2 regions of the Variovorax sp. LjRoot130 genome follow, and region 2 is predicted to be linked to the other one. Evidence: predicted binding sites of a transcription regulator. Region 2 holds the regulator's gene; the other holds the start of a gene.
The links. The regulator FNR, encoded in region 2, switches genes on or off when oxygen is low (the NO sensors DNR and NnrR bind a similar motif). The targets are predictions, from matches to a motif close to TTGATNNNNATCAA.

Region 1 (7,248 bases), 100 kb from region 2:
CGAGGACTTGCCACCGTCTTGCCTCGGCATGCCGCTCCTCATCTGGCTCATCATGGTCATGCCGCCCTGCATCGCGCTCATGTGGTCCTTCATCAGCGCCGCACGCTCTGCCGGCGTCTTGGCGGCCTTCATCTTCTGATGCATGTCCTGCATCAGCTTCATTTGCTCGTCAACCTTGGCGGTGTCGGCCTTCGCTGCGGTGCTCGCGGGGTGATGTGCGGCGTGTTCATCCGCCTTTTTGGCTCCCGCCCCTGGGAACGATGAACAACCGGCAAGCGACATCAGCGCTGCGGTGATGAGGATCATCTTCTTCATTTCAGTTCCTTTCGATGCGAATGCAAAATCGGTGGCAATCGCCAAGAGCATGCTCGCTGCAGTTGCTGGCTTCCTTGACGAATATCAATCGCGCGGCCTGATGCAACATCTGTGCGGACCTTCCGTTCGCTACCACCGGGATCTATTGCCGGACGCGTAACATCTGGATTTCGCCATCGAAATGCCCATCAACTACGCAAGGCGCCTTACAGGCCGAAAACGAACCGCGAATGCGAATCGCCACCTGGGATTCGCATTGGCATTCGTGGCCGGGGCCATCAATGCCGGTGGGTTCCTGGCCGTCCAGCAGTACACCTCTCACATGACGGGCATCGTCTCTTCGATGGCCGACAACCTTGTCCTGGGCGTATACGACGTGGTGCTCAGCGGGGCGGGCGGGCTGTTGTCGTTCCTCGCAGGCGCTGCGAGCTCAGCGGTCCTGGTCAACTACGCACGGCGCCGCCGAATGCACAGCGAGTACGCGCTGCCGCTGTTGACGGAGGCCTCTTTGTTGATCTGCTTCGGCGTCCTTGGTGCCCGACTGTCCGATATGCGAGGCCTTTTTGTTCCAGTGACGGTGATGCTTCTCTGTTTCATCATGGGACTGCAGAACGCGGTGATCACCAAGCTGTCGCACGCCGAAATTCGAACCACCCACCTCACCGGCATCGTGACCGACATCGGCATCGAGCTTGGGAAGTTGTTCTATCGAAATGCCGCCGGCCCGCCTTCGCATCTGCGCGTATTGGCCAACCGAGACCGCCTGCGCGTTCTCACGCTTCTCGTTGTTTTCTTCTTTGTTGGCGGTGTGCTTGGCGCTGTCGGCTTCAAGCACGTCGGCTACGTCTCGACCGTGCCTCTCGCCCTGGTACTGCTGGGGCTTGCGATAGTTCCGGCGGCCGACGATCTGACGACTCTTGCGCGTCGCTGGGGCCGCGCGGCCAGGCACTCGCGAAAGAGCAATTGACGCCCTCCTCTCGCGAGAGCCGGTGACTCGTGCAAGACGTCCTGGGTCGCATCGACCTCCCTACTGCACCAGCACCACGTTCGGCAAGGCCACCTGAGGGCCAGGGCAATCAGGGGCACGATCGCCTACCGCCGACACAACGTCCGCGATCGAAATGCGCTCTCCGCCCGAAGCGGTCCAGCCCGCATCGCACCCGGCGACGGACGTCTTCCGGGCGCATTGACCGAGGCACGACGTCAGCTGGCTGCGCCCAACCCGATCGGCGCAGGCACTGCATTGACAATGCGCGTGAAGAGCGCGCGGTAGTCCGCTTCAGGTTCGCATCCGGTCAATGGATCGCGGTTGGTGCTGAACGCCTCGTCGAGGTCTGCCCAATCGTCGTCAGTGAGCACCCGTTCGGCCAACGGCAGGATCTCCCTTTCTTCCATCGCCATGTGAGCAAGATAGAAATCAACATAGCGCTCTGCCGCCTCCTCGAAAGCCTGCCGGCGCGGCTCGCCGATCATCTCGAAGCCGAGCAAGGCGTGTTCGACCTCGCGGATTCTTCGCTCGCCACGCGCATGGTCATCGTCCAGGCGATCGAGCAGTTCGCGCGAAAGCGGTGTCCGCGCACGCAGCTTCGGAAACAGCAACTCCGACTCCTTGCGGTGGTGCCGCTTCTCGGGAAACTCGTCGACGTAGAACAGCATCGCCCGCAGCGCGCCGAAGTCAGGCAGCGTGCCTTGCCGTCGATGCTGCGCCAAGAGCAACAGGACGGAACGCAGCATGGCCGACAGGGCCGAGTGCTCGTCGCGGATGATTCTGGTGGTGGTGTGAGTCATACAAATCCTTGGAAGGCTCTAGACTCCCATAGAGTTCGGGACGCGGCCTTGCTGCAGATCAAATGAAGGTCGCCTCGACCTGCGCAAGGTCCCAGCGCATGGTCCAATGCGCGCAGATGGCGAAGCGAAGTGCTGGATTGCTCATGTACCGTCGCAATGACGGTGTGCTCGAGGTCCTGCTGGTGCATCCCGGTGGGCCATTCTGGCCGCGGCGCAACGAGGGTGCCTGGTCCTTTCCGAAGGGCGAATACGACAGTGGCGTCGAGACTGCCCTTGACGCCGCCAAACGGGAATTCACCGAGGAGACCGGCTTTACGCCCGGCACGCGCCACGCGAGCCTGGGAGAGGCTGGCCAGCGCAGCGGCAAGCTGGTATCGGCCTGGGCCTTCGAAGGCGATTGCGATCCGCAGGCGCTCGAATCCAACACCTTCGAGCTCGAATGGCCGCCGCGATCAGGCAACTTCAAGAACTTCGCGGAAGCAGACCGGGCTGCTTGGTTCACGATGGCTGCAGCACGCAAAAGCATCCTTTCGGGGCTGGTCGTTTTCATCGACCGGCTCGAAGCGCTCAGCGCGTGAGCCCGATGGGCGGCGTCATCGGCACGAAGGTGGTGATCGAACCGCGCCGGATCAGCAGAGCCACGGTCTCGCCCTGCGGGACCGATTCGAGCGCTCTGTCCAGATCGCTGATCCCGGAGACGCCGACATCGTTGACAGCCAGGATCACGTCGCCGAAGCGAAGACCTGCCCGCTGGGCGGATCCCGAAGTGGATCTCACATAGAGTCCTGGCTCGAGCAGCCCGCCCGTCTGCTTGGCTGTGCGCTCGACCAGGTCGAGTCCCAGGCGCGGCTCGCGTCCGTCCCGGGAGGCGACGCGCTGCGGAAGATCGGGTGCGCTTTGCGCAACGGTGAGCTTTACCGTTAGCGGCGCCTTGCGACGCCAGATGCTCAGCGTGATCGAAGCGCCGGGGCGGGCAGCCGCAACGCGCTGCTGGATTTCCGGGTAGGCCGTCGCCGTGTTGGTGTCGACGCCCAGCACGACGTCACCGCTGCGAAGGCCCGCATTCGCCGCCGGTCCGCCGGCATCGACACGCACGATCAGCGCCCCCAACGCAGCGTCGAGCCCGAACGCGAGCGCAAGATCCGAGGTGAGCGCCTGAGTCCGGGCACCAATCTGCCCGCGCGTCACGCGCCCCGTCGACCGGAGCTCGGCGGCGATCCGCATGGCCGTGTCAATCGGCAGGCTGAACGACACCCCTAGATACCCGCCGCTCGCGGAATAGATCATCGAGTTCATCGCGACGACTTCGCCGCGCTTGTTAAAAAGAGGCCCCCCCGAATTGCCGGGATTGAGCGCGACGTCGGTCTGGATCAGGGGCTCGCCGGTGCCGCCGGGCAGGAAGCGCGGATTGGCGCTCACCAAGCCGGCGGTCACGCTTTGCTCGAATCCGAATGGCGCGCCCAGCGCTGCCACCCATTCTCCGGCGCAGAGGCGCGCGCTGCTGCCGATGGCAGCGACCGGCAGGTTTGTCGCGGCGATCTTCAGGAGCGCTACATCGGTGCGTCGGTCGAGCCCGACGACATCGGCCGGCCAACGACGCTGCCCGCCTACGAGGACCGCTGTCTCCTGGGCCCCGAGCACCACGTGCGCGCTGGTCAGCACGTACCCGTCGGCGCTGACGACAATGCCCGACGCAGATGCGCGCTCCGATCCCGGTCGGGATCGGGCCAGCATCCCGTTGTCATCGTTGTCGCCCCACTCTGTGCCTTGCCCGATCGCCAGCACGCTCACCACAGCCGGTGCCTGGCGTGCCACCGCTGCCACGAAGTCGACGCCCTGCCTCGGCGCGTCGGACGGGTCAAGACAGGGCCCGTCGCGAGGCCATGCATGCGTGGTGCCCAGTAACGCCAGTGCGCCGAGCGTCGCCGCCAGGACGCCGCGCGCGAACGGCTTGCTCAGCATCTCAGCGCACCAGCAAGACCGGCACCGTGCATTGCGCCAACACCTTCGTGGCGACGGAGCCGAGCACGAGATTCTTCAACGCGCCGGCACCGTGCGATCCCATGACCAGCAGATCGAACTTTCCCGCTTCTGCGTACGCAGCGATCTCGTCGGCCGGATGGCCCACTTTGTGAACCAAGGCCGCCTCGATACCGTGCTCCGAAAGGAACGCTCGAATCGGCTCAAACACCAGTCGCGCGTCATCTTCGTAGTAGCCATGAACGAGTTCGGGCCCCGCGAAGGCAGCAGCCCGGTGTGGTACCGGGAGAACCGCATAGAAAACCGTATAGGTGTGACCCGCGCCCAGCCCGTCCTTGTGCGCTGTCAGGTAGGAGAGCATGCGCTTCGTGTAGTCGCTGCCATCCACTGCGAGAAGAATTTTCATGATGTTCCTTCGAATCGAAAGTCCCGGATGGCCTGATGTTCGTCGCGCGCTCATCGATTTCCTTTGCGCCAAATCAATATGCAGCGCGCCATCATTCCGATACTGACCGTCTCAACCTGCACCGAAGGAGCGCGTCATGTACCAGCAGATCCTTGTTCCCATCGACGGCAGTCCGACATCGCGGCACGGCCTGGACGAGGCCATCCGCGTCGCCAAACTCACGCAAGGAAGGCTGCGGCTGCTCCATGTGATCGACGAACTGTCCTTCGCCCTCGCCATGGACGCCTACGCGGGATACGCCGGTGACTGGCTGAACGTGCTGCGCGAGAACGGCAGGCGCCTTCTCGATGAGGCCGCGGCCACCGCCCGGGCCGCCGGCATCGAAGCCGACAAGGTGTTGTGCGACAGTTTTGCGGGCTCGGTCCATCAGGTGGTCAATGCCGAAGCCGCCAAGTGGCCCGCAGACTTGATCGTCCTCGGCACCCACGGCCGCCGCGGGGTCGGCCGCGTCGTCATGGGCAGCAGCGCGGAGCACATCCTGCGCTATGCCTCGGTGCCGGTTCTGCTGGTTCGTGCGCCGGAGGGCGAATCGAAGGGCGAACCGGTCCAGGCGCCGACGAGTGTCAGCTTGCCGACCGGCGCGCTGGCCTTCGAGTGATTGGATGCGCGTCGTCGCCTCACCAACACACGAAGGATGGGTCGCGTATCAGCGCATTCTGTTCCCGTCGATGGCAGCCCGACATCGAATCGCGGACTCGAAGAGGCCAACCGCGTCGCCAAGCTGACCCGTGGACGGACTTCGGCCACCATGATGCGCCGGGCCTCCTGCAGCCGCGGCATCGTTGTCCGCACGACGGACTGAGGCGCCCCCTCGGTTCATTTCCGCGAAGACTTGGCCTTGACCTCCAGAGACCCTTCGGCCTACGGCCGGCCCGCCCAAAGCGCCGGACGTCGGGCGGCCCAGGGCATCGACTGCTCGAGCTGCCCGGCCAGTCGTAGCAGCAGGTCTTCACGCGCAAAGCCGGCGGCGAACTGGATGCCGATGGGCAAGCCGTCGCCCGGCGCCACCGCCAGCGGCACGGACATCGCCGGTGTTCCCGCCACGTTGGCCGGCGGCGTGAAGGAGGCATGCCGGAAGACGCGTGCCGTCCACTCCAGGCCGCTCATGCGATCGGCGCCCTCGCTGTAGGTCGCAAGCAGCCCCGGCAGCTGCGGGAGCGTGGGCGTCATCAACACGTCCATCTTCGCGAACCATTCACCGACGGCGCGCGCGACGGTATTGCGCACTTCGAGCGCAGCGGCGAAGTCGACGGCGCTCGCGCTGCGGCCATAGCGATAGTTCGCGAGCGTGGAAGGCTCGAGAGTCGTCGCATCGATGGGGCGGCCGGTTGCGGCGGCAAGTCCGTCGATCCAGCGCACCAGCGTGGCGCACCAGATCTGCGCGTTGGCATGGACGAAGGCCTCCCACGACACGCCAAGTTCCGGCGTGGCCTCTTCGACATGATGGCCGAGCGACTGGAGGTGGCGCGCCGCGTCGCGCGTGGCCTGCGCAATAGGCTCCGACGTGGGCACGCCGTTCCACGAGTGGACCATCAGCCCGATGCGCAGCCTGCCAGGGTCGCGCCCCACCTCTGACAGGAAGCTGCCCGCGGGCGGTGCGGTGTAGTAGGGGTCGCCGGCCGAGTATCCCTGCACCGCGTCCATCAGGGCGGCGCTGTCGTGAACCGTGCGACTGACGCCAAGTTGCACGCCGAGGCCCGCGAACACTTCATCGAGGGCCGGGCCGTTGGACGTGCGGCCCCTCGTGGGCTTGAGGCCGAACAAGCCGTTGTAGGCAGCGGGCACGCGGATCGAGCCTGCTGCATCCGTTGCATGCGCCATCGGTACCACGCCCGCCGCGACGGCTGCGCCGGAGCCACCACTGGAGCCGCCCGCGCTGAGGCGGGTGTCCCAAGGGTTGCCGGTCGCCCCTTGCAATGCGGACTCTGTTTCCGTGCTGAAGGCCATTTCGGGTGTTGTCGTGCGCCCGATGGTGACCAGGCCGGCCTTCCTGAAATGGCGCATGAGACTCGAGTCGCCAGATGCGACCACACCCTTGGCCAGCCGGCTGCCGAGTTCGTTCTTCCTGCCTGCCATCTGGATGGCGAGATCCTTGATCAGAAACGGCACGCCCGCGAGCGGGCTGCCGGTCGCCGGCGTAGCCAGATCCGATTCTTCAGGCGCCCAGTGCTCGACCACGGCATTGATTCGGGGGTTCACGGCATCCGCCGCGGCCCTTGCGAGCGCAGCAAGTTCTGCCGGCTGGATTTCGCCGGCAGCGACGAGCTGTCCCAGGCTGACGGCGTCATAGGTCGTGTATTCGCTCAGGTTCATGGTGTTTCTCCAGAAGGTGGAGCACCGAAGATAGGGAAAGCGAGCCGTTTTGATTAGCCCACTCGGACGGCAAGAGCTGGACCATAGATGGGACAATGCCGGACGTGCGAACCGTCGAGGGGACGTTGATCATGGCAAGAGATATGAACGACACGCTCGTGTTCGTCCGCGTCGTACAGGAAGGCAGCTTCACTGCCGCGGCGCGCGCACTGCAGATCCCCAAGACCACGGTCAGTCGACGCGTCTACGAACTGGAGAAGTACATGGGCGCGCAGTTGCTACGGCGCACAACGCGCAAGCTGAGCCTGACCGAAGCGGGGGCGATCTATTTCGAGCAATGTCGATCCATCGCCAGCACACTCGAGGCCGCCGAGGGTGCCGTACAC
Region 2 (7,248 bases):
GCTGCCCGCAGCCGCAGCCGCCTGAGGAAAGAAGAACATGAGCTCGAACACGCCCAAGTCCGGCTTCTCGCACGAGAAGATCGAGACCAACAACTTCCTGATGATCGTGCTGATCCTGCTGGTCGTCGCCATCGGCGGCCTGGTCGAGATCGTGCCGCTGTTCTTCCAGAAATCGACCACGCAGGCCGTGGCGGGCATGCAGCCGCCGAGTTCGCTGCAGGTGCTGGGCCGCGACGTCTACGTGCGCGAGGGCTGCTACAACTGCCACTCGCAGATGATCCGGCCCTTCCGTGCCGAGACGCTGCGCTACGGCCACTACTCGGTCGCCGGCGAGTTCGTCTATGACCACCCGTTCCAGTGGGGCAGCAAGCGCACCGGCCCTGATCTGCAGCGCGTCGGCGGCAAGTACAGCGACGAGTGGCATCGCATCCACCTGATCAACCCGCGCGATGTGGTGCCCGAGTCGAACATGCCGGGCTACGCCTGGCTCGAGAAGGCGCCGCTCGACGGAGCCGAGGCTGCGACCCACATGCGTGCCCTGCGCCGCGTGGGCGTGCCTTTCACCGATGAGCAGCTCGCCGCGGCGCCGGCCGAGGTGAAGGGAAAGACCGAGATGGATGCGCTGGTGGCCTATCTCCAGTCGCTCGGGCTCGCGGTCAAGTAAGGAGCGCCTCATGGACATCACCACCTTGCGGATCGTGGCCACGCTGGCTTCCTTCGCCACATTCATCGGCATCTTCGTATGGGCTTACTCGCGCCGCAACGCGAAACGGTTCGAGGGCGCCGCCCAACTGCCGTTCGAACAGGACTGAGAGAGCAACATGAGCGATTTCTTCAGTGTCTTCTGGTCGAACTATGTCGCCATTGCCTCGCTGGGCAGCATCCTGCTGTGTGCATTGCTGCTGTGGCTCGTTGCCCGCGCGAAGGTTCCGGGCGGGACCGATGAAACGACCGGACATGTCTGGGACGAAGACCTGCGCGAAGCCAACAATCCGATGCCGCGCTGGTGGGTCGGCCTCTTCGTGCTCACCATCATCTTCGGCCTGGCCTACCTGGTCGCGTATCCGGGGCTCGGCAGCTACCAGGGCCAGCTCGCATGGAGTACCGAGAACGAGTATGCGAAGGACCTTGCCAAGGCCAAGCGTGACCTCGAACCCGTCTACGCCGCCTATGCGGCCATGCCGATCGAGCGCGTGGCGGGCGAACCCGCGGCGGCGGCGATCGGCGAGCGCCTGTTCCTCAACAACTGCGCGCAGTGCCACGGCTCGGACGCGCGCGGCAGCAAGGGCTTTCCGAACCTGGCCGACCGCGACTGGTTGCACGGCGGCGCACCGGAGAAGATCAAGGAATCGATCACCCGGGGGCGCACCGGCGTGATGCCGCCGATGGCCGAGGCGGTCGGCACCCCCGAGGATGTCAAGAACGTCGCCAACTATGTGCTGAGCCTGTCGGGCAGCCCGCACGATTCGGTCCGCGCCGGCCTGGGCAAGAGCAAGTTCAGCGCCTGCGCGGCCTGCCATGGCATCGGCGGCGTCGGCAACCCCGCCATGGGCGCGCCGAACCTGGCCGACAAGGTCTGGCTGCACGGCTACGGGCAGGAGGCGATCATCTCGATCATCAACACCGGCAGGACCAATCAGATGCCGGCCCAGCAGGGCCGCCTGACCGAGGCCCAGATCCATGTGCTGGCCTCCTATGTCTGGGGCTTGTCGAACAAGCCTGCCGCTGCGCCCTAGGGCTGTCATGAAGGATGCCGCTTCCGCGTCGACCCCGGTGAGGCGCCGGGTGATCCCGATCGCCGCCGTTAAGGAAGGTGGCGGCCTGTTCGCCGCGCACCAGAAGGTCTATCCCCGCACGGTGCGCGGCGTCTTCGCGCGCTGGCGCTGGGCCATGGTGTTCCTGACGCAGCTCGTGTTCTATGGCCTGCCCTGGCTCGAGTGGGGGCAGCGCCAGGCGGTGCTGTTCGACCTGGGCGCGCGGCGCTTCTACATCCTCGGGCTGGTGCTGTATCCGCAGGACCTGATCTACCTGACCGGGCTGCTGGTGATCTCGGCGCTGTCGCTCTTCCTCTTCACCGCGGTGGCCGGGCGGTTGTGGTGCGGCTATGCCTGTCCGCAAACCGTCTACACCGAGATCTTCATGTGGGTCGAGCAAAAGATCGAAGGCAACCGCATCGCGCGCATGCGCCTGGACGAAGGCGACTTCTCGCTCGAGAAGCTGGTCAAGAAGTGGTTCAAGCACATCGTGTGGCTCGGCATCGCGCTGTGGACCGGCTTCACCTTCGTCGGCTACTTCACGCCGATCCGCGAGTTGGGCCTGGAGTTCCTGCAGACGCGCATGGGTTCGTGGGAGGTGTTCTGGGTCTTCTTCTACGGCTTTGCGACCTACGGCAATGCGGGTTTCATGCGCGAGCAGGTCTGCATGTACATGTGTCCCTATGCGCGCTTCCAGAGCGCCATGTTCGATCGCGACACGCTGATCGTGAGCTACGACAGCGAGCGTGGCGAGCCCCGCGGGGTGCGTTCCAAGAGCAGCAATGCCCGCGCTCAGGGACTTGGCGACTGCATCGACTGTTCGTTGTGCGTGCAGGTCTGCCCGACCGGCATCGACATCCGCAAGGGGCTGCAGTACGAGTGCATCGGCTGCGGGCTCTGTGTGGACGCCTGCAACACCGTGATGGACAAGATGGCCACACCGCGAGGTCTGATCCGCTACGCGACCCAGAACGGCATGGCCGGCCATTGGACGCCGAGGCAGGTGCTGCGCCGCGTGCTGCGCCCACGGGTGCTGATCTACACGGGCTTGCTCGCTGCGCTGACGATGGGGGTGCTGGCGAGCCTGGTCGTGCGCATGCCGCTGAAGGTCGACGTGGTGCGCGACCGGGCTTCGCTCGCGCGCATCGTCGAGGGCGGCCAACTCGAGAACGTCTATCGCCTGCAGATCATGAACGCGACCGAGCAGGTACAGCGCTACCGCATCGAAGCCAGGGGGCTGGAAGGCTTGAGCGTGTCGCCGCCTGATCCGGTCGAGGTCGGTTCTGCGCAGTCGCGCTGGGTCGCGGTGCGCCTGCAGCTCCCCTACGGCAGCGCCACCGCGGGTTCCCACGTCGTGCACTTCGACGTGCGCTCGGCCGACGGCAGCGCGCAGGTGTCGGAGAAGGCGACCTTCCTGGTGCCTCGTTGAGTTGGCAAAGAGGAGACAAGATGGACGATCATGCGATGACTTCCCCGAAGAGCGAACCCTGGTGGCAGTTCCCGCTGCTGTGGATGGTGATGGCCGGGCCCGCGGTGGTCGTCGTCGCCAGCTTCGTGACGCTCTGGCTCGCCCTGCGCACGCCCGATCCGGTGGTGGCGCCAGACTACTACCGCCAGGGCATCGAGATCAACAAGCATCTGATCGAAAAGAAACTGATGCCCGCGCTGGCGGGCCGCAATCATGCGGCAACGCCTGATGCCGACCTGCCCGCACCCAGGCGCTGATGGTCATGAAGACGCGCAACTGGATGTCGATTCTCTGGCCCGCCTTTCTGCTGGCGAGCGCGGCCGAACTGCTGGTGTTTGCACTGGTCGACCCCGGCGACCTCCACTGGCGCGGCGAGGCCGTCGGCCTGTCCCGCCAGACAGTCTATGCGGCCGGCTTCTTCGTCTTCTGGCTGCTGGCGATAGGGTCGAGCGCGCTGACGCTGCTTTTGACCAGGCCGGCCTCCGAGATCAACAGCCGGGAGGATTGACGATGCGCCGGAGCGCCTCGGCGTCGACGATGCGAAGATTGCGCTTCTCCACCTCGACGATCCCATCCTCCATGAACTTGGAGAGCGTTCGGCTCACGGTTTCGAGGGTGAGTCCGAGGTAGCTGCCGATCTCCTCGCGGGTCATGCGCAGCACGAACTCGGAGCGCGAGAAACCGCGCGCGTGCAGGCGCTGCACGAGGTTGAGCAGAAAAGCCGCGAGGCGTTCCTCGGCCCGCATGCTTCCCAGCAGCAGCATCACCCCGTGCTCGCGCACGATCTCGCGGCTCATGATCTGATGCACGTGGCGCTGCAGCGCCGCGACCTCGCGCGACAGTTCCTCGATTCGGTGAAAGGGCATCACGCAGACCTCGGCATCCTCGAGCGCGACCGCGTCGCAGGTGTGCTGGTTGTTGACGATGCCGTCGAGGCCGATGATTTCGCCGGCCATCTGGAAACCGGTGACCTGGTCGCGCCCATCCTCGGTCGCCACGCGGGTCTTGAAGACACCGGTGCGGATCGCATAGAGCGAGGTGAAGGGCTCGCCGTTGCGAAAGAGCGTCTCGCGTCGTCGGACCTTGCGCCGCGTGGCCACGATCTCGTCGATGCGTTTCAACTCGCTCGGCTCCAGCCCCGCGGGCATGCACAGCTCGCGCAGGGTGCAACTGGAGCAGGCGACCTTGATGTGTTCGGCTTTCATGGAGGGCGTCGAGGGTTGCAGTGATTCTGTGACGCGGTGCGCCGCCCAGGCTTGATGCACATCAAGGATGACGGGTCGACCTGCCCGCATAGTGGGTCATTGCTTGCCAGACCCACCGCCGCAATGAACACATCTCTCGCCCTCGCCCCTGCCGATTCATCTCGCGTCCCGGCCGAGCACAACCGCACGCGCTTCTCGCGCATCGTCTGATCATGCAGACTGCGCTCGCCAGCACTGCGCTCCTGATGGGATTGGTCGGCGGGCCCCATTGCGTCGCGATGTGCGGTGCTGCCTGTGCCGGCGTGATCCGCATCGTGCGCGTGCCGGTGGATGGTGGTGTGGCGCCGCTTTCGGCGAGCCCTCCGGCCGTTTCCGCATCCGTCGCCTTCCATGCGGCCCGTATCGCGGGCTATACGGCTGCCGGGGCGGCCGCCGCAGCGGCGATGCAGAGCCTCGGGTTCGCAAGCGAACAGGTCGCGGCGTTGCGTCCTCTGTGGGTGCTGCTTCATGTGTTCGTGCTCGCCTGGGGCCTGGTGCTCGCCGCACTCGGGCGACAGCCACTCTGGGCGCACCGTATCGGGCGCGCGCTCGCGACGCGCCTGCGGCCGCTCACCGGTTCGATGGCCGGCGTGCTCGCGACGGGTGCGCTCTGGGTCTCCATGCCTTGCGGTCTGTTGTATTCCGCGCTGATGCTTGCCGGGCTGGCCAACGGACCGGCGCAAGGCGCACTGACGATGGCCCTCTTTGCCGTGGGCAGCGGCGTGTCGCTGGTTCTGGCCCCTTGGCTGTGGCAGCGCTTGCGTTCAGGTGCCAGCATTGCGCGCAAGGAATGGGGAACCCGGCTTGCCGGCGGCCTGCTTGCGGCAGTGGCAATTCAGGCGCTGTGGATCGACCTGAGTCATCAGATCGACATATGGTGCCGCTGAAGGGAGACACCATGAGACGCAACATGATCGCGCTGATCGGACTTTCGGCCGTCTGCGCCGCGCTCATGAGCCCTTGCGCTGCCCAGCAGCGCCCCGCGCAGCCAGACCTTCAGATGCAGGGCATGGCCGCCCATGACGTTGCATATCAGGCGGCTCTCGATGCAGCCTCGGCCACAAGAAACGCGTCCAAGGACGCCGCTGCGGCGTTGCTCAAGGCAAGAAGGTATGCAGCTCGGCCCTCTGATCGCCGCGTGAAGGCGGCCGGCGAAGCGGCACGAAAGACCGGGCTGTCCGCCCATCGCGCTTGGCAAAGGGCGCTTGTTGCAGCCGATCGCGCGACGAGCCAAAGCAAGACAGCGGCCGAGCATGCGGCGCAGGCGAGCGAACAAGCCTCTGTCGCCTGGAATCGGGCGCTCGAGCAGATCGAGGCGGCGTCCGACCAGTTCGCTGGGGCGAGCACGGCGCAAGCCAAGAGCGCCGCGAGCGCTGTCTACGAAGATCTCCGGACAGCGCGCGATGCCTTGCGCATGGCAGCAAAGGCGAGCCACGAGGCCGCTGAGGAATCATGGCGGGCGAAAAGGCGGGCGCTGAGCGGAGAGACAGCTTCGGCCGCGCCTTAGCGCCGGGTTAGCCTTCAATGGAGCACAAACCAGACGGCAGCGGCCCATGTGCATGCGAGTTTGGCAAACAGGGCGGCGGCGATACGCAGCGCGAAGCTGCAACCCCCGCGATGGCGGCCAGGGTACATCGGGTCACCGTGTTGGCGCTGACCGCGACCAAGGCGCCGCGCACGAAGTGATGGTCGGCAAGCGCCCGCCTATGCTGCAACGGCGAAGGTGCGCAGGCCTGCGGCGGCGCGCCGATCACCGTCGCCCTTGCGACCCCTTGCGACGTTCGCGCTCGAAGCCGAGCAGGAGCCCGATGCCCAACGCCACGGCCAGGCCGACGACCGCGCCTGGCCGGGCGAGTTGCTCATACCTTCAGTGTCGCTTGAAGCTGCGCGTTCGCCGAGCCGCCGGCGCGCCAGGGATATCGCGAAGCATCAATCCAGGGTGATCCAGGCAATCAGCGCCTGGAGGGCGAGCCACAGCAGCGCCGCGCCGAGCAGCACCAAGACCGCGACGATCATCCACATGGCAGATCTCCCAAGGCGCCTCGATGGGCCGACATTCACGGTCGTCCTGGCCGGCCCCGAGGGCTGTCGCTGGCACAGGTGCCGACGCCGAGCAGCGCGTAGGCGGGGCAGGCGCCGAAGAGGCCTGTCAGCAGGGGCACGATGCCCAGATATCCCCATGGCCCGATCGTCCCGGCAGCCGACAGGCCGATGAGCGCGGCACCCGCCGTGATGCGCAGCAGGCGATCGGCAGCTCCAACATTCCGCTTCATTGCGCACGCTCCTTGTGGCTTCAATGCCATCCATCGTGCGCCAGACATGGGCGGGCGTCCTTGCGATGGATCAAGGGGTGATGATCGGACTGTTCAATGTCCTGACCACGCGCCGCACGCCCGAATCGGCCGGTTCCGCCGGATCGGCCTCGAAGCCCATGGCGCGCGCCAGGTTCAGCATCCGCGTGTTCTCGCGCAGGATGATGCCCACGAGACGGCCGATTCCGCGGCTCCTGGCGTGCTCGATCAATTGCGCGAACAGCAGCTTGCCGAGCCCGGCGCCCTTGAGATCGGAGCGCACGATAATGGCGAACTCGGCCTCCACCCGGTCGGGATCGCTCACGGTACGGGCCACGCCCAGCGTCTCGGGTGCGCCCTGCGCGTCGGAGCCTTCGGCAATGAAGGCCATCTCACGGTCGTAGTCGATCTGGGTGAGGCGGGCGAGCTCGCTGCGCGGCAGCTCACGCCTTGTCTGGAAGATTCGCATGCGGATGTCTTCCGGGTCGAGT

Region 1: the regulator FNR is predicted to act here: its motif matches at 4,553-4,566, upstream of ACSQ86_RS36370 (universal stress protein).

What each region holds. Positions count from the first base shown of each region.
Region 1 is NZ_CAXURM020000002.1:1,367,899-1,375,146, forward strand. It holds gene ACSQ86_RS36345 (hypothetical protein) at 1-315, opposite strand, end outside; gene ACSQ86_RS36350 (YoaK family protein) at 497-1,282, shown strand; gene ACSQ86_RS36355 (hemerythrin domain-containing protein) at 1,519-2,103, opposite strand; gene ACSQ86_RS36360 (NUDIX domain-containing protein) at 2,220-2,681, shown strand; gene ACSQ86_RS36365 (trypsin-like peptidase domain-containing protein) at 2,671-4,065, opposite strand; gene ACSQ86_RS36370 (universal stress protein) at 4,067-4,489, opposite strand; gene ACSQ86_RS36375 (universal stress protein) at 4,626-5,147, shown strand; gene ACSQ86_RS36380 (amidase) at 5,411-6,862, opposite strand; gene ACSQ86_RS36385 (LysR substrate-binding domain-containing protein) at 7,006-7,248, shown strand, end outside.
Region 2 is NZ_CAXURM020000002.1:1,472,528-1,479,775, reverse strand. It holds gene ccoN (cytochrome-c oxidase, cbb3-type subunit I) at 1-25, shown strand, start outside; gene ccoO (cytochrome-c oxidase, cbb3-type subunit II) at 38-664, shown strand; gene ACSQ86_RS36910 (cbb3-type cytochrome oxidase subunit 3) at 675-812, shown strand; gene ccoP (cytochrome-c oxidase, cbb3-type subunit III) at 822-1,736, shown strand; gene ccoG (cytochrome c oxidase accessory protein CcoG) at 1,744-3,183, shown strand; gene ACSQ86_RS36895 (FixH family protein) at 3,204-3,479, shown strand; gene ACSQ86_RS36890 (hypothetical protein) at 3,485-3,730, shown strand; gene fnr (fumarate/nitrate reduction transcriptional regulator Fnr) at 3,711-4,427, opposite strand; gene ACSQ86_RS36880 (sulfite exporter TauE/SafE family protein) at 4,640-5,353, shown strand; gene ACSQ86_RS36875 (hypothetical protein) at 5,377-5,973, shown strand; gene ACSQ86_RS36870 (YgaP family membrane protein) at 6,524-6,739, opposite strand; gene ACSQ86_RS36865 (bifunctional acetate--CoA ligase family protein/GNAT family N-acetyltransferase) at 6,810-7,248, opposite strand, start outside.